Regions from separate parts of the Glutamicibacter sp. FBE19 genome, predicted to be linked through region 4. Evidence: riboswitches for the same ligand, from Rfam matches in the RefSeq annotation. Region 4 holds a riboswitch; each other region holds the start of a gene.

What was found. Region 4 has a riboswitch for thiamine pyrophosphate ahead of thiO (glycine oxidase ThiO). Riboswitches for the same ligand answer to the same signal wherever they lie in the genome.
Region 1: another riboswitch for thiamine pyrophosphate. It lies ahead of thiM (hydroxyethylthiazole kinase); the one in region 4 lies ahead of thiO (glycine oxidase ThiO).
Region 2: another riboswitch for thiamine pyrophosphate. It lies ahead of thiC (phosphomethylpyrimidine synthase ThiC); the one in region 4 lies ahead of thiO (glycine oxidase ThiO).
Region 3: another riboswitch for thiamine pyrophosphate. It lies ahead of H6F58_RS09180 (3-oxoacyl-ACP reductase); the one in region 4 lies ahead of thiO (glycine oxidase ThiO).

The regions. Positions count from the first base shown of each region.
Region 1 covers NZ_JACKQN010000017.1:3,953-7,615, reverse strand. The annotation lists gene H6F58_RS17590 (hypothetical protein) at 1-1,284, shown strand, start outside; gene H6F58_RS17585 (GntR family transcriptional regulator) at 1,281-1,646, shown strand; TPP riboswitch at 1,684-1,778, shown strand; gene thiM (hydroxyethylthiazole kinase) at 1,768-2,562, shown strand; gene thiE (thiamine phosphate synthase) at 2,555-3,196, shown strand; gene thiD (bifunctional hydroxymethylpyrimidine kinase/phosphomethylpyrimidine kinase) at 3,178-3,663, shown strand, end outside.
Region 2 covers NZ_JACKQN010000011.1:82,356-86,018, forward strand. The annotation lists gene H6F58_RS15605 (GTP pyrophosphokinase family protein) at 1-296, shown strand, start outside; tRNA gene H6F58_RS15610 (tRNA-Met) at 423-496, opposite strand; tRNA gene H6F58_RS15615 (tRNA-Thr) at 544-615, opposite strand; tRNA gene H6F58_RS15620 (tRNA-Thr) at 1,138-1,209, shown strand; TPP riboswitch at 1,385-1,494, shown strand; gene thiC (phosphomethylpyrimidine synthase ThiC) at 1,490-3,232, shown strand; gene H6F58_RS15630 (DEAD/DEAH box helicase) at 3,348-3,663, opposite strand, start outside.
Region 3 covers NZ_JACKQN010000004.1:212,271-215,933, reverse strand. The annotation lists gene H6F58_RS09195 (bifunctional UDP-sugar hydrolase/5'-nucleotidase) at 1-20, opposite strand, end outside; gene H6F58_RS09190 (hypothetical protein) at 194-406, opposite strand; gene H6F58_RS09185 (HNH endonuclease family protein) at 544-1,251, opposite strand; TPP riboswitch at 1,669-1,762, shown strand; gene H6F58_RS09180 (3-oxoacyl-ACP reductase) at 1,849-2,649, shown strand; gene H6F58_RS09175 (NtaA/DmoA family FMN-dependent monooxygenase) at 2,646-3,663, shown strand, end outside.
Region 4 covers NZ_JACKQN010000008.1:63,490-67,152, forward strand. The annotation lists gene H6F58_RS13045 (thiazole synthase) at 1-577, opposite strand, end outside; gene thiS (sulfur carrier protein ThiS) at 580-825, opposite strand; gene thiO (glycine oxidase ThiO) at 822-1,946, opposite strand; TPP riboswitch at 1,944-2,049, opposite strand; gene H6F58_RS13060 (GNAT family N-acetyltransferase) at 2,130-3,092, shown strand; gene H6F58_RS13065 (mechanosensitive ion channel) at 3,179-3,663, opposite strand, start outside.

The sequences.
Region 1 (3,663 bases), on a different contig from region 4:
CCGCTGCGCACCGCGACTCTTGCCCCACGTTCCTTGACGAGCCCGATACCCAAGAAGCTCGTTGCAGCAACGCTGGTTGTTCTGATCCTGGCCTGCGTGACGGTTTACTCTGTTCGAGACGTCGCAGCCATTGCACCATTGCCAGAGACTGAAATCAGTGCCGATGATTACTCCTACAGCAATCCTTCGCAGGACGGATTGCGTGCTGCCGGAGAGATCCTTCCTTACCTCTACGTGAGCTTCGGAATCCTCGCATTGGCTGCAATCGTAGCTTCCATTGTCATTCTTAGGCGTCGGCCACTTCCGGGAATCTCCGAGCACAATAACCGGCTGTTGCGCACCATCTGGCTGAACCGCCTCTACCGCACCGTTGCCGTATCGCTGGCGGTACAGGCGGGAGAGGCCCTGCACTACAAGGCGCGCTGGTTCCACAACGAGTCCACACGCTACATTGATGGATCAGGTGCGGGGATCGAGTACATGGATAGCATGTACAAAATCGGCAACAACCTGGACTGGACGGCGAACTACGCTGTCCTGGGCATTTCGGTCTTGATGCTTTTCTGGCGACCGCCGACGAACTTTGAAAATCTCCCGCGGGCAAAACGCACCGGGTTCAGCAGGCTGCGCGATCAGCTGTTCTCCCTGCAATACGCGACAGCCCTGCTCATGTTCGTTGCCATTTTCATCGCATGGCCGAATTTGCCTGTCAGCGATGACTACAAGTTGCCTACCGGCGAGCGCGAGACTTGGATGCTGGTGTTGTTCACCAGTGCCGCAGTGTTCTACCTTGCGTTGAATGCGCTTTACCTCGGGTACGCGAACGTGGTTTCACGGCAGATTTCTGCCGCTCCCAAGCATTCGGCAAAGTTGCCCATGTGGCCTTATATTTGCGCCGGATTGCTCATAGCTGCGTGCTTGTACTTCTTGCTCTTTCCCCCGTTGGACTACTTATGGGGTTTCGTTGCGCCAAGCAAAGTGGTTGTCATTGCCCTGGTAGTCCTGCTCGTCCTCGCGCATATGGGATTTGCCTGGTTCGCGCGTAGATCCATTATCCCGTGGAACGTTACGGCCGCTGAAGAAATCTGGTACCGAAGGGTTTTGGAACTGCGTTCCCTGCGAGCGGTCACCAGTGCCGTCGCGGCCATGCTGGTTGTCGGCTACGCGTTCCCGGTCCGCCTGGATCTTCTTGCCATCATGATCTTCTGCGTTCCGGCGGTCATATTCCTCGAACGCCCCAAGGACAGCGAAGTCATGTCCTTGCAGAGGTCAACGTCCGCATGAGCACACAGATCAGTGTGGACCTTGAGGCAGCCACCGCACCCTATGAGCAGATCCGCTCGCAGATTGCCGCGCTCATCAACCTTGGCGAGTTGGCGCCGGGCAACCGATTGCCGACCGTCCGCGCGCTGGCCACGGACTTGGGGGTTGCAGCCGGAACGGTGGCTCGCGCCTATAAGGAGCTGGAAGCCGAAGGGCTGATTTCCTCGAGGCGCCGCGCAGGCACCATAGTGAGCGAACGACCCGGATCTGTTGATACCCACGAAGACCTGGTGGCCGCGGTGGACCAGCTGTGGAAATTGGCGGCGGCGCAGCATGTTGACGCCGCGACACTCAAGGCATTGGTGGCACGACGCGAACCCTGAGGATTTGTTCTGGGCACCCCTTCTGCGTACTCTCTAAATCAGTGACACGGGGTGCCGGAGAAGCCGACTGAGATGAAACCCGTCGAACCTGATCTAGTTCACGCTAGCGGAGGGATGTCGCATGACTCTGCCTATCGTTGCCCAAAAATACCGGCAACGCTCCCCCTTGGTTTTTTGCCTGACGAATGCTGTCGTCACCAACTTCACCGCCAATGTCCTTCTTGCCTCCGGCGCATCGCCGGCGATGACCAACCTGCCCGGAGAGGCCGGAGGGTTTGCCGCCATGGCTTCCGCGGTACTGGTGAATCTGGGCACTCCAAGCACCGAGCAAATGGTTGCCATGGAGGAAGCGGTCCTCTCGGCGAGCGCGGCTGGCACCCCCTGGGTATTGGATCCAGTAGCCGTGGGCGCCCTTTCGGTGCGCACCGATTTCGCACGACGCATTGTGCAGCAGCGTCCGGCCTTGATCCGCGGCAATGCCTCGGAAATCCTGGCCTTGGCGGGCAAGGATTCCAGCGGCCGAGGTGTTGATGCAGCAGATACCGTGCAGGCAGCCCTGGACGCCGGACGCGAATTGGCCAAGGAGCACGGGTGCGTTGTTGCCATCTCCGGTGAAGCGGACGCGATCATCGACGCGCACCGCACCGTGCTGGTGCATACCAACGGGATCGGGTTGACCAGGATCACCGGTGGAGGATGCGCGCTGGGCGCCTTCAACGCGGGCATGCTCGCAGTGCACGAGGACCCCTTTGACGCGGCCATCGCTGCCCACGGATTCTATGGCCTCGCCGCAGAAAAGGCGCTGGCGGCAAGCAGCGGTCCGGGGAGTTTTGCCGTGGCCTTCCTTGATGCCCTGGCCGCCACGGAACCTGAAGAACTACAGAATTTGAAGTACGAGGAATTGAACCATGGATAATATCGGCGCATACCTAGTAGCCAACACCGCCAGCTGCACGCCACGCACCACCCTGGAAGTCATCGAAGGGGCGGTGGCCGGCGGCATCGAGTGGATCCAGCTGCGAGCCAAAGACGAGACCGCGCGCGAATTCTTCGAACTGGCCTACGCCGCGGCCCGCCTCACCGAAGGCAAGGCGAAGCTGCTGATCAATGACCGGATCGACGTGTTCTTGGCGGCCCGCGCGGCCGGGGCAACGGTCAGTGGAATCCACATCGGCCAGAAGGACATCCCGGTGCGCCTGGCACGCCAGATCATGGGCGAAGGCATCATCGGCTTGAGCGCTTCCACCGATGCCCAGCTGGCACAGGCCAACCTCGATGCCGAGGCGATCGACTACTTGGGGGTCGGCGCAGTGCGTGCCACTCCAACCAAAAAAGACCACCCAACCCCGATTGGGCTGGACGGTTTTGCCCGCGCCGCATCGCTGACTTCCCTGCCCTGCATAGCCATCGGGGCGATCACCGCGCAGGATGCCAGCGCCATCCGCGCTGGCGGCGGAGCAGGTATGGCCGTGGTCCGCGCCATCTGCAATGCCGACGACCCGCAAGCTGCCAGCGGGCAGCTGGTGGCAGCGTGGGCGGCAGCGCAGTGAAAAATATTCTCTCCATTGCCGGCTCCGACCCCTCCGGTGGCGCAGGGATCCAAGCGGACCTGAAGGCCATTGCCGCCAACGGCGGCTACGGCATGTGCGTGATCACCGCGCTGACCGCGCAGAACACCCTGGGTGTCAGCGCGGTACAGGCCATCGATGGCGAGTTTGTGCTCGCTCAGCTCAACGCGATCAGTGCCGACGTCCAGATCGATGCCATTAAAATTGGCATGCTGGCCAACGAGGAGATCATCCGCGCCGTCAACGGATGGCTGGATACCGTGGATGCCCCGGTGGTACTGGATCCGGTCATGGTAGCCACCAGCGGGGACCGGCTCCTGGAAGATGAGGCGGTGCTCGATTCCCTGTTGGACCGCGCTTCGGTGATCACGCCCAATCTGCTGGAGCTGGCAAGCTTGCTGCGCGAGCCGGCAGCGGCCGACTGGCCGCAGGTCCTGGACCAGGCCCGG
Region 2 (3,663 bases), on a different contig from region 4:
TGCAGATCCGCACTATCGCCCAAGACTTCTGGGCCAGCCTGGAACACAAGATCTTTTACAAGTACGAAGGCGAAGTCCCTGCCTATTTGGCTTCAGAACTTGCCGAAGCCGCAGCCGTAGCCACCAAGCTTGATATGCAGATGCAGCGACTGCATACCGAGGTTCATGGCCACGATGCCAACGACGAAAACGCTAACGGGCAAGAAGTAGACGCGGAGGTAATACAAGGACTGCTCATGCTTGCCAAGGAAGCTTCAACGGGCAAGGACCACCGCGACAAGGGCGCTACCCAGTAGCGCTAGTCCAAAAAAACAGAGCAAGGCCTCCGAGCGAAAGATTGTTGCGCTCGGAGGCCTTGTTCGCTACCGATATTTTCAGAAACGAAAAAGCCCCGAAATCCGGGGATTTCGGGGCAAAATCTGTAGCGGCGCCGGGACTCGATCCCGGGACCTCACGATTATGAGTCGTGCGCTCTAACCAGCTGAGCTACGCCGCCACAAGTGAGAAGCAATCCAGTAGAAGCCAAGAAAGCTTCTCACTCAGAGCCCCCTGCCGGAATCGATCCGGCGACCTCGTTCTTACCAAGAACGCGCTCTACCACTGAGCTAAGGGGGCAACGAGTAAATACTCTACACGGATTCCCGCACAAACAAAAATCGGCGCTCAACCCTCTAATTCGATACCGCTCAGGCGAATAACTACTAGTCAGAATTGATTATTGGCAATTTTGGCACTTGCGCGGCACAACCAGTGGCACAAAAGTGCTTTGGTGACGATGCTCACTGAGGGGAATTTGGTGATCAGCCTGCAATTATGCGCACCTTTGCAACACTTCTAATTTTCATGGCAAGCAAGCCCAGTACCCGTCGAACGCAGCAGGAATGTTGCAAGGGCTCCGGATACGAATAGGCGAGTCCCAAGAACTCCCCAAATGCGGCCAGAAGAACCAGATTTCATCGATGCTCCATGTGGCGCCAATAGACTTTTTCCCTGATCGGATACTGGCGCCCGGAAAACTTCTGCAGGCAGTGACCCGCCGTCCGCATTCCGGACTTGAGTAGTACGCTTGTGACCTCAGCTACAAATTCATTCAGGATTTTGCAAACGTCAGAAACCTGTGTAGAGTATTTACTCGTTGCCCCCTTAGCTCAGTGGTAGAGCGCGTTCTTGGTAAGAACGAGGTCGCCGGATCGATTCCGGCAGGGGGCTCGAAATAAGAGAGACAATCTGATTGCAGATTGTCTCTCTTTTCGTTTACCCAGAACTTTTATTCTGGACCGAATATGGCCAGGATTTCATCCTCGCTTCGCACAAAACATTTCGCTGGCCGATCGTCACCGTGTGGCCCATTTGCCTCCGATAGAAATTTTCGTGCTAGTGTCATCTGCGACCACACGGGAGCCCCATGGCAAGGGCTGAGATCGGACTGCAGCTGTCCGCGACCGTTGAACCTGTCCGGGTAATGCCGGCGAAGGAAGTGAGTTTCTCAATGGAACAATTTGAACAGCATTCCGCCCACTCTCTCGCGTTCCGCGAAGCCGATGGGATTTCAGTTCCGGTTACGCAGATCCAGCTTGCGGACTCCCCTAATGGCCAGCCCAACGAGCCGGTGGTTGTGTATCGCACCAGCGGTCCGGGAAGTGAACCAACGCAGGGACTGAAGCCGTTTCGGGAATCCTGGATTCTTGAGCGTGGAGACGTGCAGCGCTATGCGGGACGCGAGCGGAACCTGCATGACGATGGGCGTTCAGCGGTCCGCCGCGGTACTGCCAGCGATGAGTGGGCTGGACGTTCCGCTCCGCCGCTCAAGGCCGTAGACGGGGCAGCAGTGACTCAAATGCACTACGCTCGTGCGGGAGTCATCACCCCGGAAATGCGCTATGTAGCATTGCGCGAAGAATGCGATGTAGAGCTGGTGCGCAGCGAGCTTGCCGCCGGACGAGCGATCATCCCCTCGAATATCAACCATCCTGAATCCGAACCGATGATCATCGGCAAGGCGTTTCTCGTAAAGATCAATGCGAATATCGGCAATTCAGCAGTGACCAGCTCCATCGCCGAAGAAGTCTCCAAATTGCAGTGGGCCACCAAATGGGGTGCAGACACTGTCATGGACCTTTCGACCGGCGATGACATCCACACCACCCGCGAATGGATCATTCGAAATTCGCCGGTCCCCATCGGCACCGTGCCGATCTACCAGGCCCTGGAAAAGGTCAATGGCGAAGCGAACGCACTGACCTGGGAAATTTTCCGGGACACCGTTATTGAGCAATGCGAGCAGGGCGTGGACTATATGACCATCCATGCCGGCGTGCTCTTGCGCTATGTCCCGCTGACAGCCAACCGCGTCACCGGGATCGTTTCGCGCGGCGGATCCATCATGGCCGGATGGTGTCTGGCTCATCACCAGGAGAATTTCCTCTACACGCACTTTGACGAGTTGTGTGAAATCTTTGCGCAGTACGACGTGGCCTTCTCATTGGGCGACGGGCTGCGCCCGGGATCCATTGCCGACGCCAATGATGCGGCCCAATTCGCTGAACTTGATACCCTTGCCGAATTGACCAAGCGCGCGTGGAAGTACGATGTTCAGGTAATGGTGGAAGGACCGGGGCACATCCCGTTCCACATGGTCCGCGAGAACGTGGAACGCCAACAGGAACTGTGCGACGGCGCGCCCTTCTATACGCTAGGCCCGTTGGTCACCGATGTCGCACCCGGCTACGATCACATCACCAGCGCCATTGGCGCCACCGAAATCGCCCGCTATGGCACCGCCATGCTCTGCTATGTCACACCCAAGGAACATCTGGGATTGCCTAATCGCGATGACGTGAAAACCGGTGTGATTACCTACAAGATTGCAGCGCATGCCGCAGATCTGGCCAAGGGGCATCCTGGGGCCACCGCCCGCGATGATGCACTGAGCAAGGCGCGCTTCGAGTTCCGCTGGAACGACCAGTTCTCCCTGAGCTTGGACCCGGTCACAGCGCAGGAATTCCATGATGAGACGTTGCCTGCGGAACCTGCCAAGACAGCCCACTTCTGCTCGATGTGCGGCCCGAAGTTCTGCTCCATGCGCATCTCCCAGGACATTCGCGACGAGTACGGCTCAGCGGAAGCGCAAGCTGCGTTGGCCGGCATGGCGCAGAAGAGCCGGGAGTTCGTAGAAAGCGGCGGAAAAGTCTATCTCGGCGATGAGATTCCGGTAGGCAGTACCGCCCCGTAGAGCTGGTGCTGCGGCCCCTGTTGTTCTGGAAACGATGATGCCCCTGGATCAAGCCTTTCGGCTTGATCCAGGGGCATTATGCTGTGCTAGCTAATAAGCTGCAGCGAGTGCTGGCTTAGTAGTCGCGACGTCCACCGCTGCGACCCGAATCGCTGAAGCGATCCTTGCCGCCACGGCCACCGAAGCGCTTTTCGCCGCCACCACGACGGTCATTGAAGCCGCCGCCGCGTCCACCACGGAATCCACCACGGTCGCCACCGCCGCGTCCACCACGGAATCCACCGCGGTCGCCTTCGTCATCGCCACGTGGCTTGCGGCCGGAATCCAGCTCCATGCTGATCAGCTCGCCGCCAATGCGGGTCTTGGACAGTGCACGCCACTGGTCCTTGCTCAGCTCTGCTGGCAACTCAACCAAGGTGTGGTCCGAACGG
Region 3 (3,663 bases), on a different contig from region 4:
ATCTGCGCGAATGCAGACATGGGTACTCCTAAAAGTGACGGGTGTGACAAGACTTATGTCTATCGCATCTAGGTGAACCTGTCGATGCCTGCGGGTTAAATTGCTGTGCAGGGCCATGAGAACTAGCGGTTAAATAGTCGAAGCAACGCACCAGCCTGTGGTTGATACGTTGCTTCGAAAAAACTTGATGCGGCTAGAGCCGTCGGTTGTGGCGTGATTTGGTTGCTGTGACCGAGGAAGCTCCTACGATGGCACCGAGCATGAGCATGGCAGCCGCGATGAAGAAGACTGTGGACAGGATCCAGCAAGCCATGGCTGTGTCTCGATGCGCGGCGTTCAGGGCAAAACCAAAAAGGCACACGCTGGCAAGCAGCAAGAGCGCTCCCGACAACCGTGTCTTCATCATTGACCTTTGCAGCAGAAAATTTTGCCAACAATCACCACACATAATGACTATTGGCTTGAGTAATATCCATACTGTCACAAATCCATCGATTTGACGATAGCCCTTAAGGAGGATCTTTCACTGCGACTTTAGGCTAACTACACGCAAGCCTTCAGGATGCGTTCGATGGCATCGTGTTCGCCCTTGGTCATCCAAGCCCCATATTTCGCTTTGACCTGAGTCTGGCGTGAGACGTATTCGCAGCGGAAACTCTTGTTGGGAGGAAGCCATGTTGCGGCATCCTTGTCGCCTTTAGCCGCGTTCGTCGGCCCGTCCGAGGCCATGAGGTTTAGCGGGTCATTGGCGAATTCGAAACGAGCTTCCTGGTCCCAGCGCTGGGCGCCCTTTTGCCAGGCATCCGACAGCGCGACAACGTGGTCGATCTGAACTGCGGTGCTGGTTTTCTGGCCCCGAACAAAATTGATGGTGGTGTTGGTATACGGGTCGTGGAAAGTTCCGCTGAGCACTACGCAAGGCTTCGACGCAGATTTGTATTTCACGTGTTCCAAGTCGCGAGCCAGGATGTCATTGCGGGCATCGCAACCGTTGCGGTCCGGATCCTTCCAACCCTTGCTGAACTTTTCCCGTTCATAGCCAGTCTTGGGGGCACGGCCCTTGACGTCGATATCCGCGAGCAACTCAAGCGAGTCAGCATAGCTGGCGCGTTGCTCCGCGCTGTTGTGGGTAGTGTCAGCCTGCGCGTCGGGAACTCGATACTGCTCGATGGAATCAAGAGTTGAGCATCCAGTGAGGGCAAGGGATGAAGCGATGAGTGCAAATGAGATTGCGCGGCGCAGCAGCTGCATGCGGAAGTACGACTCCTAGGAAAGCGACAGTTGGCAAGGGGGACAGGCCCTTAGGAAACTATATGAAGCGGGGTGGACCATTTAGCTGCGTCCATGCCGTGTTTTAGTGTGAGATCGGTGTGAACCAGTTCTAGCGATCATGTCGAGACCTGCTGGCTATCGAGTTTCTGTTCCTCGATATGCATTGGTCAACTCGGTTTCCGACCTCAAGGCCGATTTATCTGTATCTTGTCGGGAAAGCAGCGAAGTGGTGGCATGGGTTTCCTTGCGTTGCGCAAATCCCGCTGCCGAATGGAGCCGGGAAATCACGGTTCCAGATGGCGCTCAACCCCGGGTTGCCCAAGAACCGAGTGCTGATACGCGCGGGATTCATGAAGTAATGTTCTACAGCTAAGCCGTGCGTGTGCTACTAATGGGAGCAGTGACACGGGGTGCCGCAGGGCGGCTGAGAGAACACCCGTTGAACCTGATCCAGTTAGTACTGGCGAAGGGAATGTCCTGGATTCTGCGTATGTGTGCACCCGAAGTGCTTGAACCGTCCGCGTCTTTGGTCAAAAATCCATTCGCCAACAGACGCCGTCAAGGAGTTCAAACAAGATGAGCACGGACACCCAATCACCAGCAACCCCCATTGCCCTTCCACTTGAAGAGCAGGTCATTCTTGTCACCGGCGGAGCTCGAGGGCTCGGTGCCGCCATCAGCAAGGCCTTCCTTGCAGCTGGCGCGAAAGTCGTCATCAATTACAACTCTTCGGAACAAGCAGCCAATGATCTCGTCGCGCTCTACCCGAATGATGCAGTAGCCATTCAGGCTGATGTTCGCAACGAATCTGCGCTCAAGTCGATGGTGGCTGAAGCCGAAGATCATTTTGGACAGCCGGTGACAACTCTGGTGAACAATGCCTTGGTGGATTTCTCCTTTAATGGCGACGCCCGCTCCACCGCCGAAGCGATTTCCGCCGCAGAGCTCAGTGCCCAGTTCGCCGGATCGGTGCTGGCTCCCGTAGCTGCCATCCAGGCTGTACTGCCGGGAATGCGGCAAACAGGATTTGGCCGCATCATCAATATCGGCACCAACCTATTCCAGCACCCGGTGGTTCCGTACCACGACTACACCGCCACTAAAGCTGCGCTGCTGTCCCTGACCCGTACCTTCGCTGATGATCTTGGGCCAGAAGGAATCAACGTCAACATGGTTTCTGGAGGGCTCCTGCGCACCACCGACGCCTCGGCTGCGACCCCCGAGGCAGTATTCGACCTGATCGCCTCGGGAACGCCATTGCGTCGAGTCACCACGCCAGCGGAACTGGCCGATACCGTCCTGTTCTTCGCTTCCCCGCTATCTCGTGGGGTTACAGGTCAGAACCTTATCGTGGATGGCGGGCTGGTGAAGGGATGAGCCAGAAGAAACAGGTACATTTGAATCTGTTCCTCTATGGAACCGGGCATCACCAAGCGGCCTGGCGTGCCGAGGACTCGGCGGCCGAAGAGCTTCCCGATACCCAGTACTACATCAAGCTGGCCCAGCTGGCTGAGAAGGGGCTGTTGGACGCGGTGTTCTTCGCCGATGGCCAAGCGGTGTCAGCCTCAGCTGCGCAGGCCGGTCCCACCTGGTTCTTTGAGCCGGTGACGCTGTTGTCGGCGATCAGCCAATGCACCACGAATATCGGACTGGTCTGCACCATCTCGGCCAGCTTCTACTCTCCTTTCCACGCGGCACGCATGCTGGGCAGCTTGCAGCATTTGTCCAACGGGCGCGCCGGGATCAACGTGGTGACGAGCATGTGGGATACCGAAGCGCAGAACCATTCGCTCACCGAGCTGCCTGCGCACGCGCAGCGATATGGCAGAGCCGCAGAATTCATTGACGTCTTGCGCAAGTTGTGGGGATCATATCCGCATCAAGCAGTCCAAATTGACCGTGGCGGAAATTTCACCGATACGCGATTGCTTCAAGAAATCAATCACGAAGGCGAGCACTTCTCGGTGCGAGGTCCCTTGAATATGCCCAACTCAGTTCATGGCGAGCCTGTCATGTTCCAAGCAGGCTCCTCGCCAGCTGGCCGTGAACTGGCAGCAGCACACGCTGAAGCGATCTACTCGGTAGCAGCCGATCACCAGATGGCATCCGAATTCGCCCAAGACCTTTCCGAACGCACCAGAGCTTCGCGATGCTCGGACAACAGGGCGCTGATCATGCCCGGGCTGGTGACCTATGTGGGGCGCACAGCAGAAGAAGCCAAAGCCAAGCAGCGTGCACTGAACGAATTGCTGCCAACGGGGGACGCTCTGCGCCAGCTGGGAGTATTCTTGCAGCAGGACACCAGCCGCTGGCCTTTGGATGGACCCGTACCGGATCTGCCGCCACTGGAAGAATTCACTGGCCCGGCTGGCCGATACACCACGATTCTGC
Region 4 (3,663 bases):
GGATCACCGGAACATTGGCACGGGAAACAATGGTGGAAATATTGTGCGGGTTCAAAATTCCCAGACCTGAACCGATCGGAGCGCCAGCAGGCATGATAGCTGCCACGCCGGCATCCTGGAGCCGCTGCGCCAGTGCAGGGTCATCATTGGTGTAGGCGAAGACCTGGAATCCATCGGCCACAAGCTGCTCGGTTGCCGAGTACAGTTCCAGCGGATCTGGCAGCAAGGTGTGCTCGTCGGCAATCACTTCAAGTTTGATCCAGTCCGTTTCCAGCGCTTCACGGGCCAGCTGCGCGGTCAGTACCGCATCACGGGCGGTGAAACACCCTGCGGTATTAGGCAAAGGAATGACGTTGTTGCGCTGGAGCAGCTCATAGACATTGCCTGCCCCGGCAGCAGAGAAATGGCGGATGGCAACGGTGGTCAATTCCGTGCCAGAAATGGTGAGCGCGCTATCCAGCGTGGTTAATGAGGTGGCCCCTCCGGTGCCCAGGATAAGCCGCGAGGAAAGGGTGCGCCCGGCGACGACAAAAGGATCGTTGTTGAGATCCAGCTCGGTGAATTCTTGCGATTCCATGCTTAGCCTCCCTGGGCTGCCGTAACGAGTTCTATGCTGTGCCCGTCTTCAAGAGCTTTGCTGTTCCAGCTGCTGCGGGGAACGACTGCGCCGTTCACGGCCGCGGCCACCCCCAGCTTGCTGCCGTCGACTGCTTTTGAATCTGCGTCGAGTTCCTTGCCGATTTGCGCGCTGATGAATTCGCGCAGGCTGGTACCGGCCTCCAGCTGAACTTGCTGGGAATTAAAAATGATGTTGATCGATGTCATCCGAGGGCCTCCAGTGCGGCGGTTGCGGAAAGTGTTGGAAAACGTTGCGGATCAACGTCATTCAACAGTGGATTTCTTTTGTTGTTTTCAGCGAGATCCGCAGTCAGTTCGGATCCCAAGGGGCTGAGCAGCACCCCATGGCGCGAATAGCCAGTGGAGAGCACCAGCCCCGGGTCAATGCGCCCGATCAGCGGGCGGTCATCGGCGGTTGCCGGCCTTGGCCTTGCGATGACTTCGTTCAGCGAGCAGTCGATAATTCCCGGGACAAGCCTGCGGGCGTTGTCGAGCAAGTTGTACATGGCGCCCACATTGACTTCCGGGTTCTGGTCTTCCCGAACGCTGGCGCCGAGCACGAGGCTGCCGTCCTTGCGCGGAACCAGATACACGTTCTGCCGGTGGACAATGCCTCGAATAATCCTGGTCAGCAGGGCGGGGCCTGGCGGGCTTTGAATCCGCAGGATGTCGCCGTGCACCGGGCGCAATGGCAGCTTGCCCAGCCCCTTCACCGTGCCCAGCGCGGTGGCGATAATGGTTTGATCGGCTGCGAAAACTTTTCCTGTGGCCGTGCGAACGGCGCTGGTGCGTGATCCTTCGGTGATCAGCTCTTCGGCCTGCTCATGGACCAGGTCATTGTGGAAGTGCTGGAGCAGGATGCGCACGACGGAACGGGGATCGATCTGGTGGTCCTCAGCGCAGAGCACCGCCCCGGAAATATTGCTGGCCAAGGCTGGTTCCAAGGACCTGGCTTGGCTCGGCAGCAGTTTTTCGGCGGACAATCCCAATGAGCTCTGCAGCTCCACGAGATCGTGGAGCGCTTCGCGGTCGGCAGGTTCTGCCGCGACGACCAGGGTTGAGCTTTGCAGGTAGTCGGGACGCACGCCCGTGGCCGCTTCCAGGCGATCAACGAACTGGGGGTAGCGGGCGCTGGATGCGGACAGCAACTGGTGCAGGGGGCCTTGGCCCCAGACGGTTTCGGCAGCTGGGGCCAGCATCCCGGCCGCTGCGTAGCTGGCGCCCTGGCCAGGTGCCGGGTCGATGATGGTGATGGTGTGGCCGCGTGAACTGAGCTCGAATGCGGTGGCTAGGCCGATGATTCCGGAGCCAACAATGTTGACATGCACAGTGGCACGCTTCCTTCCTACGGCGGCATGACCCGCATCAGGTGTAGCGGTCGGCTCAGTGCCCTCTCAGCCTGGTCGGTTTCAGGCTCCCGCGGAGTATTTGCGATTATAAGCATGAGGCAGCCCTGAAAAGCGAACTGCAGTTGACTTAGTTCCGTCATCTTTTGTGATGTACTTACCGGCATGGCGCAACAGGAATATCCCTCAGAATTGCCCGTCGATTCTCAACTATTCAGAGCGGTTGCCGGTCTGGAACAGCAGCTTCTCAGTGCCTCGCTGCGTGGCAACCGAAAATTGCTTGGCGAAATCCTGCATGAGAACTTCTTCGAAATCGGCGCAAGCGGAAGAACGTACGACAGGGATCAAGTCATGGAATTGCTGGCCACTGAAGATCCTTCCGCTGAGCGGTTGCGCTTTAGCAAGCCCTTGGCCATCCGACTATCAGAAAACCTCATCCAATTGCGCTGGAAGGCCAGCGGCCATCGCCCGGCACTTCGCAGCTCATTATGGTTCCGCGAGCAAGGCAAGTGGCAGATGCTGTTTCACCAAGGCACGCTCACAGGCCACGGCGGAAGCAAGCCTGCAGGGCCTGGCAGCGTCCGGGCAACAGGCGTTGCCGAGGAATTCAGCGTGAGGCAGCTCAGCGCGTTGGACGCGGGCTCCGTATACGAGGCGTTCATTTCCCATCCGGATATGCGGCGCCAAGGCGATGCCGATACGCCGGCAAAAGCACGGGCCTACGTAGATGCCCTGTTGAACGGCGAACAAAGCCAATTCCCGTTGGCGATCACTGCCAATGACCGGTTGATCGGGCTTGTTTGCGGGACGCTGGATCATTCAAATGCCAATGCTTGGATTTGGTACTGGATGCATAAGGAGTATCGCGGTCGTTCGCTCACTACGAGGGCAGTTGCCACACTGGCGAATTATCTTTTTGATGATCTTGATTTCTACCGCTTGGAGCTTGGCCTGCGGGCCAATAATCCCGGTTCACGCAGCGTGGCCGAGAACAATGGTTTTCTGCGTGAAGGAACCGAGCGGGGCAAATTCCTCGTCGATGGTGAACGCATCGACGTCTACACCTACGCCCGGCTAAGAACTGATTTGCCCGGCGCTGTAGCTCCGCTGCCACTTCGCCTGCCCTAGGGCTGGGCCCAGACACAGAAACGCCGCGGAATCCTCGGTGGATTCCGCGACGCTCCTGACGTCCCCTTAGGTTCTGTTCGGGATGTTTATATGCCTGGCGACGCCGGCGGTGCCGGTGGTGCCGAATCCGGGCCGTTGGAGCTCAGCTTGTCGGTATCGATCTTGTTCAGGGTGCGAGCTGCTGCTTCGCGGCCGCCAAGCCCGAAGGCCAGGGCCGCTGCCAGGGCTGCGCCGATGACAATTGCGCCGAAGGCCATGTTGATGATCGAGTCCGCAATGCCCATGTATTTCAGGCCCATTGCAACGAACAGCGCAATGGCCGTGTAGCGGATAATCTTCGACGCAGTGGTGTCGCCCATGAACTTGCCGATCACGTTAGCGACGACGAAGCCTGCGGCAACGATTGCTGCACCGAAGAGGATCTTGCCACCCAGTTCCAGAATCTCATTGAGGATATTGGTGATAGCCGGGAAGTTCAGCATCTGTGCTGCCATCACGCCGAAGAACAGCACGATAGCAATCTTCACGATGCCGGCAATGATGCCCGATGCGCTCTTGCCTTCTGGAACAA